3 regions of the Streptomyces sp. NPDC060031 genome follow, and region 2 is predicted to be linked to each of the others. Evidence: predicted binding sites of a transcription regulator. Region 2 holds the regulator's gene; each other region holds the start of a gene.

Region 1 (2,264 bases), on a different contig from region 2:
CTGGTCGGAGACCATGTACGGCGAGAGGTAGCCCTTGTCGAAGGCCATGCCCTCGGTGAACTCCAGCTCCAGGCCGAAGGTGTTGGACTCCTCGACGGTGATGACACCGTCCTTGCCGACCTTGTCCATCGCCTCGGCGATGAGCTCGCCGACCTGCTGGTCCTGCGCGGAGAGCGCGGCCACGGCAGCGATGTCGGACTTGTCCTCGATCGGGCGGGCGGTCGCGAGGAGCTCCTCGGACACGGCCTTGACCGCGGCGTCGATGCCCTTCTTCAGGGCGGCCGGGGAAGCGCCGGCGGCGACGTTGCGCAGGCCCTCGCGGACGAGCGCCTGGGCCAGCACGGTGGCGGTGGTGGTGCCGTCACCCGCGATGTCGTTGGTCTTGGTCGCCACCTCCTTCACGAGCTGGGCGCCCAGGTTCTCGTACGGGTCATCCAGCTCGACCTCGCGGGCGATGGTGACACCGTCGTTGGTGATGGTGGGGGCGCCGAACTTCTTGTCGATGACGACGTTGCGGCCCTTGGGGCCGATCGTCACCTTGACCGTGTCGGCCAGCTTGTTGACGCCGCGCTCGAGGGCGCGACGGGCGTCCTCGTCAAACTTGAGAATCTTCGGCATGGGAGCGGTTCAGCCCTCTCGTTGCGATCCCCGGCCGCTCACCGCGACCGCCTAGAACGAACTACGCCCCTCGCCGCCCGGCATCAGCAGGGGTGACCAGGGGCGTAGCTCAAAACAAAACTGGAGAAGTGACTTACTTCTCGACGATCGCGAGCACGTCGCGGGCCGAGAGGACGAGGTATTCCTCGCCGTTGTACTTCACTTCGGTGCCGCCGTACTTGCTGTACAGCACGACGTCGCCGACGGTGACGTCCAGCGGGAGACGCTGGCCGTCCTCGAAGCGGCCCGGACCGACCGCGAGGACGACGCCCTCCTGGGGCTTCTCCTTCGCGGTGTCCGGGATGACCAGGCCAGAGGCCGTGGTCTGCTCGGCGTCGAGCGGCTGGACCACAATGCGGTCCTCAAGCGGCTTGATGGCAACCTTGGAGCTGGTGGTCGTCACGATCCGACCTCCCCCTTCGGAGATCCGGGGTTAACTGTCTGAGGTGGCGACCAGGTCGATCCGTCGTCGCGGGTGCCGGACCTGCCTGTCGCTGTGTTGGCACTCACCAGGGGCGAGTGCCAGACGCGAGACTATTCCGGCGATTAGCACTCGGTCAAGCGGAGTGCCAATTCACGACCGTCGGCGTTGCGCGGACCGGGCCCCGCAGCCCGTGTAAATCCGCGCGCGCGGACGACTCGTGGGCGCTACTGTCCGCGCCATGACCAGGAAAAACTCCGGTGTGCGGTGGGTGCACGCCCTCCCGATCGCCGTCGGCCTCGCATGCGGGATCTACGCGTTCTCATTGGCCGTACCGCGGCTCGTGACCCAGCTGACGGGGGTGGAGGGCACCTTCCGCGCGGAGCGGTGCACCTGGGAGGGGACCTCGCACACGGACCGGCGGGCGGCGTGCGAGGGGTCCTTCACCGCGTCCGACGGATCGTTCACGATCCTCCGGATCGATGCCGAGACCCCGTTCGACACCCCTCCGACCGAACCGGTCGCCTCCCGGGTCAGCGGCCCGTCGGCCGACCAGGCCGTACGCCCGGGCATAGCCGGCTCGCTGGCACCCATGGGCCTGGGCCTGGCAGCCCTCGCCTTCCCGGCCTGGGCCCTGACCGCGGCCACCCGCGACGTCCTCGCCCGGCGCCGCGCCGCAGCCGCCGGACCGGCGCCGCTTCCGGACCCGCCGCCGATCGGGGCGACGCCGGGGGACGCGTCCGATATGTGACGCTGGAGCGATGCGCATCCTCGTGGTCGAAGACGAAGTCGGCCTCGCCGAGTCCCTGCGGCGCGGCCTGTCCGCCGACGGGCACTGGGTCGAGGTCGCCCACGACGGCCACCGCGGCCTGGAACTCGCCCTCGCCGGCGGAGCCACGGGCGGCGGCGCCGGGTACGACGTCGTCCTCCTCGACCTGATGCTCCCCGGCCTCACCGGCTACGAGATCTGCACCCGCATGCGCGCCCAGGGCGACCCCACCCCCGTCCTGATGCTGACCGCCAAGGACGGCGAGTACGACGAGGCCGAAGGCCTGGACTCCGGCGCCGACGACTACCTCACCAAGCCGTTCTCCTTCGTCGTCCTCGCCGCGCGCCTGCGCGCACTCGCCCGCCGCGCCGGCGCCCCCGACCGCGGCGCCACCCTCCAGGCCGGCGACCTCGTCCT
Region 2 (2,264 bases):
GGAAGGTCGGGTGCGGCAGCTCGTGGATCTCCACGTACAGGTCGCCGGCGGGGCCGCCGCCGGGGCCGACCTCGCCCTCGCCCGCGAGCTGGATCCGGGTGCCGTTCTCGACGCCGGCCGGGATCTTGACCGTCAGGCTGCGGCGGGAGCGGACCCTGCCGTCGCCCGCGCACTCGGGGCACGGGGTCGGGACCACGGTGCCGAAGCCCTGGCACTGGGGGCAGGGGCGCGAAGTCATGACCTGGCCCAGGAAGGACCGGGTGACCTGCGAGACCTCACCGCGGCCGCGGCACATGTCACACGTCTGCGCCGAGGTGCCGGGGGCGGCACCCTCGCCGGAGCAGGTGGTGCAGATGACGGCCGTGTCGACCTGGATGTCCTTGGTGGTGCCGAAGGCGGCCTCGTCCAGTTCCAGGTCGAGGCGGATCATGGCGTCCTGGCCCCGGCGGGTCCGCGAGCGCGGTCCGCGCTGCGAGGCCTGGCCGAAGAAGGCGTCCATGATGTCGGAGAAGTTGCCGAAGCCACCGGCTCCGAATCCGCCCGCGCCACCGCCGCCGCCGCCGCCCGAGGAGGACAGCGGGTCGCCGCCGAGGTCGAAGACCTGCTTCTTCTGCGGGTCCGAGAGCACCTCGTAGGCCGCGTTGATCTCCTTGAAGCGCTCCTGCGTCTTCGGATCCGGATTCACATCCGGGTGGAGTTCACGCGCGAGGCGCCGGAAGGCCTTCTTGATCTCGTCCTGCGATGCGTCGCGGCGCACGCCGAGTACGGCGTAGTAGTCCGTGGCCACTTACGACTCCGCCAGGATCTGTCCGACGTAACGTGCCACTGCGCGTACCGCTCCCATCGTTCCGGGGTAGTCCATGCGGGTCGGTCCGACCACGCCGAGTTTGGCGACTGCTTCGCCGCCCGAACCGTAGCCGACCGAGACGACCGACGTGGAGTTCAGTCCCTCATAGGCATTCTCATGCCCGATCCGTACGGCCATTCCCGACTCACTGGCCTCGCCCAGCAGCTTGAGGAGCACGACCTGCTCCTCCAGCGCTTCGAGCACCGGCCTGATCGTCAGGGGAAAATCGTGTCCGAAGCGGGTGAGATTGGCGGTGCCGCCGATCATCAGCCGCTCTTCGGCTTCCTCGACCAGGGTCTCGAGGAGGGTGGCCAGGACGGCCGTGACCGTAGCCCGGTCCTCCGCGTCGAAGGACTCCGGCAGGTCCTGCACGAGCGGCGGCACGTCCGTGAACCGGCGGCCGACGACCCGGCTGTTGAGCCGCGCCCGCAGATCGGCGAGCGAGTTCTCGCCGAAGGGGGTCTGGCAGTCGATCAGCCGCTGCTCGACCCGGCCGGTGTCCGTGATCAGCACGAGCATCAGGCGCGCGGGCGCGAGCGAGAGCAGTTCGACGTGCCGGACGGTGGAGCGGGTCAGGCTCGGGTACTGGACGACGGCGACCTGCCGGGTCAGCTGCGCGAGCAGCCGCACGGTGCGGCCGACCACGTCGTCGAGGTCGACGGCGCTGTCCAGGAAGTTCTGGATGGCCCGGCGCTCGGGCGACGACAGCGGCTTGACCCCCGCCAGCTTGTCGACGAAGAGCCGGTAGCCCTTGTCCGTCGGGATCCGGCCGGCGCTGGTGTGGGGCTGGGCGATGTAGCCCTCGTCCTCCAGCACGGCCATGTCGTTGCGCACGGTCGCGGGCGACACGCCGAGCCGGTGGCGCTCGGTGAGCGCTTTGGAGCCGACCGGCTCCTCCGTCCCGACGTAGTCCTGGACGATGGCGCGCAGCACTTCGAGTCTGCGTTCGCTGAGCATCGCGCACACCTCCAGCTCTGGTCCGTTGCCATGTTTGTTGGAACCCGGTCGTTGGCACTCTGTGCGTTCGAGTGCCAGAGATCCCCCGCTCAGTGTACGGCCGGGTAGTCAGGCCCTGGCAAGGGCGGCCCGTCACGGTAGCGTCGCGGCATGGACGTGCGTTGGGAAGAGGCGGGCTGGGAACGGCTGACCGGACGGGCCGGACGGCGGCGTCTTCCGGTGTGGGACTGCACGGTGGGGCTGGTGGTGGGGGACGAGTCGGTACTCCTGATCGACCCCGGATCGTCCGTACGGGAGGGCTCGCAGGTGCGGGCCGAGGCGGAGCGGCTGGCGGGCCGTCGCGTGACCCATATCGCATTTACGCACGGCCATTTCGACCACGTCCTCGGCGGGGCCGCCTTCGCGGGGGCCGAGGTCTACGGGGCGGTCGGCCTGGACTCCCTGCTGGAAGGCCGCGGCC
Region 3 (2,264 bases), on a different contig from region 2:
TCGAGTCCCTGGAGAAGAGCCACCCGGGCATCGCCGCGCGCGTCCTGGACGACCAGGGCAAGCTGCGCCGCTTCGTGAACGTCTACGTCAATGACGACGACGTGCGCTTCGAGGGAGGGCTGCAGGCGGCCACGCCGGAGGGCGCCGGGGTTTCGATCATCCCGGCCGTCGCGGGCGGCTGCCGCTGATCCGTCGGCGTGCGAACGAGTGCTGCTGACACGTAAAATCTAGAATTGCCCCCTCCGTTAATAAACGGAGGGGGCAATTCTGCTTGATTGGGCGCGGTAGAGTTGGGGAAGTCCCCTCCGCTGTTCTTGCCCGCCGCATATGAGCGGGTCGTGTGAGGGTTGACATTGAGTCAACATGCAAGCGCGCTATGGGGTGTTTGAGGCCCTATGCCGGGTCCGAGTTGCCCGGGAAGGTGCCAGCATTTCACTCTATTTCAATCTTTCCCCGTGTCCAGAATTGTCGTCGGATTGACCTGTTGCAGACAGCAGCGGTGCGGATACATTCAGCCCCGGTCGAGGCGTTCCGGCGCAAGTTCTGACCCGGGACCGCGAAGTGCGGTCCCGCGCAAGGGCCAGTAATAGGGGAGTTAGGCATGGCTCAGGGCACCGTCAAGTGGTTCAACGCGGAGAAGGGCTACGGCTTCATCGCGGTCGACGGTGGTGCGGATGTGTTCGTCCACTACAGCGCCATCCAGATGGACGGATACCGCACCCTTGAAGAGGGTCAGCGGGTCGAGTTCGAGATCTCGCAGGGCCAGAAGGGTCCGCAGGCGGACATGGTCAAACTCGCACTCGGCTAGTCCCGGCGCGATCGACCACCGACGCCACGCATACGAGGGGCCCACATCCTGGACACGGGATGTGGGCCCCTCGTGCGTCGTGCCCGATCGGCCCCGTCCCGCCTGCCTCTTCGCCGGGCGTTGCCCGAAGCCGCTTGCACTCGGGGGGGTCGAGTGCTAATCATTGGCGTTAGCACTCTCCAGGTGAGAGTGCTACTAAGACGAGGACCGGGTCGGTGAGGCCCGCAGGGTCCGGCGGGAAGGAACCGCCGGGCACTCAGGCCGTCCGTCGCGGGCGCGGGCGCGGTCCGGGAGCAATCCACCGCTGTCCGGGAGGACCACTTCAGATGGCCAAGATCATTGCGTTCAACGAGGAGGCCCGGCGCGGTCTCGAGCGAGGCATGAACCAGCTCGCCGACGCCGTCAAGGTCACCCTTGGCCCCAAGGGTCGCAACGTCGTCCTTGAGAAGAAGTGGGGCGCCCCCACGATCACCAACGATGGCGTCTCCATCGCCAAGGAGATCGAGCTCGAGGACCCGTACGAGAAGATCGGCGCCGAGCTGGTCAAGGAAGTCGCCAAGAAGACGGACGACGTCGCCGGCGACGGTACGACCACCGCCACCGTGCTCGCCCAGGCGCTGGTCCGCGAGGGCCTGCGCAACGTGGCCGCCGGTGCGAACCCCATGGCCCTCAAGCGCGGTATCGAGAAGGCCGTCGAGGCCGTCTCCGCCGCCCTGCTCGACCAGGCCAAGGACGTGGAGACCAAGGAGCAGATCGCTTCGACCGCCTCCATCTCCGCCGCCGACACCCAGATCGGCGAGCTCATCGCCGAGGCCATGGACAAGGTCGGCAAGGAAGGCGTCATCACGGTCGAGGAGTCCCAGACCTTCGGTCTGGAGCTCGAGCTCACCGAGGGCATGCGCTTCGACAAGGGCTACATCTCGGCGTACTTCGCCACCGACATGGAGCGTATGGAGTCGGCTCTCGACGACCCGTACATCCTGATCGTCAACTCGAAGATCGGCTCGGTCAAGGACCTGCTGCCGCTCCTCGAGAAGGTCATGCAGTCCGGCAAGCCGCTGCTGATCATCGCCGAGGACGTCGAGGGCGAGGCTCTGTCGACCCTGGTCGTCAACAAGATCCGCGGCACCTTCAAGTCCGTAGCCGTCAAGGCCCCGGGCTTCGGCGACCGCCGCAAGGCCATGCTCGGCGACATCGCCATCCTCACCGGTGGCACGGTCATCTCCGAGGAGGTCGGCCTCAAGCTCGAGAACGCGGGCCTGGACCTGCTCGGCCGCGCCCGCAAGGTCGTCATCACCAAGGACGAGACCACCATCGTCGACGGTGCCGGTGACAGCGACCAGGTCGCCGGTCGCGTGAACCAGATCCGCGCCGAGATCGAGAACTCGGACTCGGACTACGACCGCGAGAAGCTCCAGGAGCGCCTCGCGAAGCTGGCCGGCGGCGTGGCCGTCAT

The links. The regulator HrcA, encoded in region 2, represses chaperone genes, less so after heat shock. The targets are predictions, from matches to a motif close to TTNGCACTCNGNNNNNCNGAGTGCNAA.
Region 1: groES (co-chaperone GroES) is a predicted target of HrcA. The motif match lies at 1,204-1,230, and genes of this name have one in related genera.
Region 3: groL (chaperonin GroEL) is a predicted target of HrcA. The motif match lies at 942-968, and genes of this name have one in related genera.

The regions. Positions count from the first base shown of each region.
Region 1 is NZ_JBHWVM010000026.1:57,135-59,398, reverse strand. Features, by position in the region: gene groL (chaperonin GroEL) at 1-618, opposite strand, end outside; gene groES (co-chaperone GroES) at 752-1,060, opposite strand; gene ACFWB8_RS14715 (hypothetical protein) at 1,320-1,829, shown strand; gene ACFWB8_RS14710 (response regulator transcription factor) at 1,840-2,264, shown strand, end outside.
Region 2 is NZ_JBHWVM010000051.1:10,207-12,470, forward strand. Features, by position in the region: gene dnaJ (molecular chaperone DnaJ) at 1-787, opposite strand, end outside; gene hrcA (heat-inducible transcriptional repressor HrcA) at 788-1,804, opposite strand; gene ACFWB8_RS22305 (MBL fold metallo-hydrolase) at 1,955-2,264, shown strand, end outside.
Region 3 is NZ_JBHWVM010000005.1:108,015-110,278, forward strand. Features, by position in the region: gene ACFWB8_RS03660 (MoaD/ThiS family protein) at 1-188, shown strand, start outside; gene ACFWB8_RS03665 (cold-shock protein) at 602-808, shown strand; gene groL (chaperonin GroEL) at 1,135-2,264, shown strand, end outside.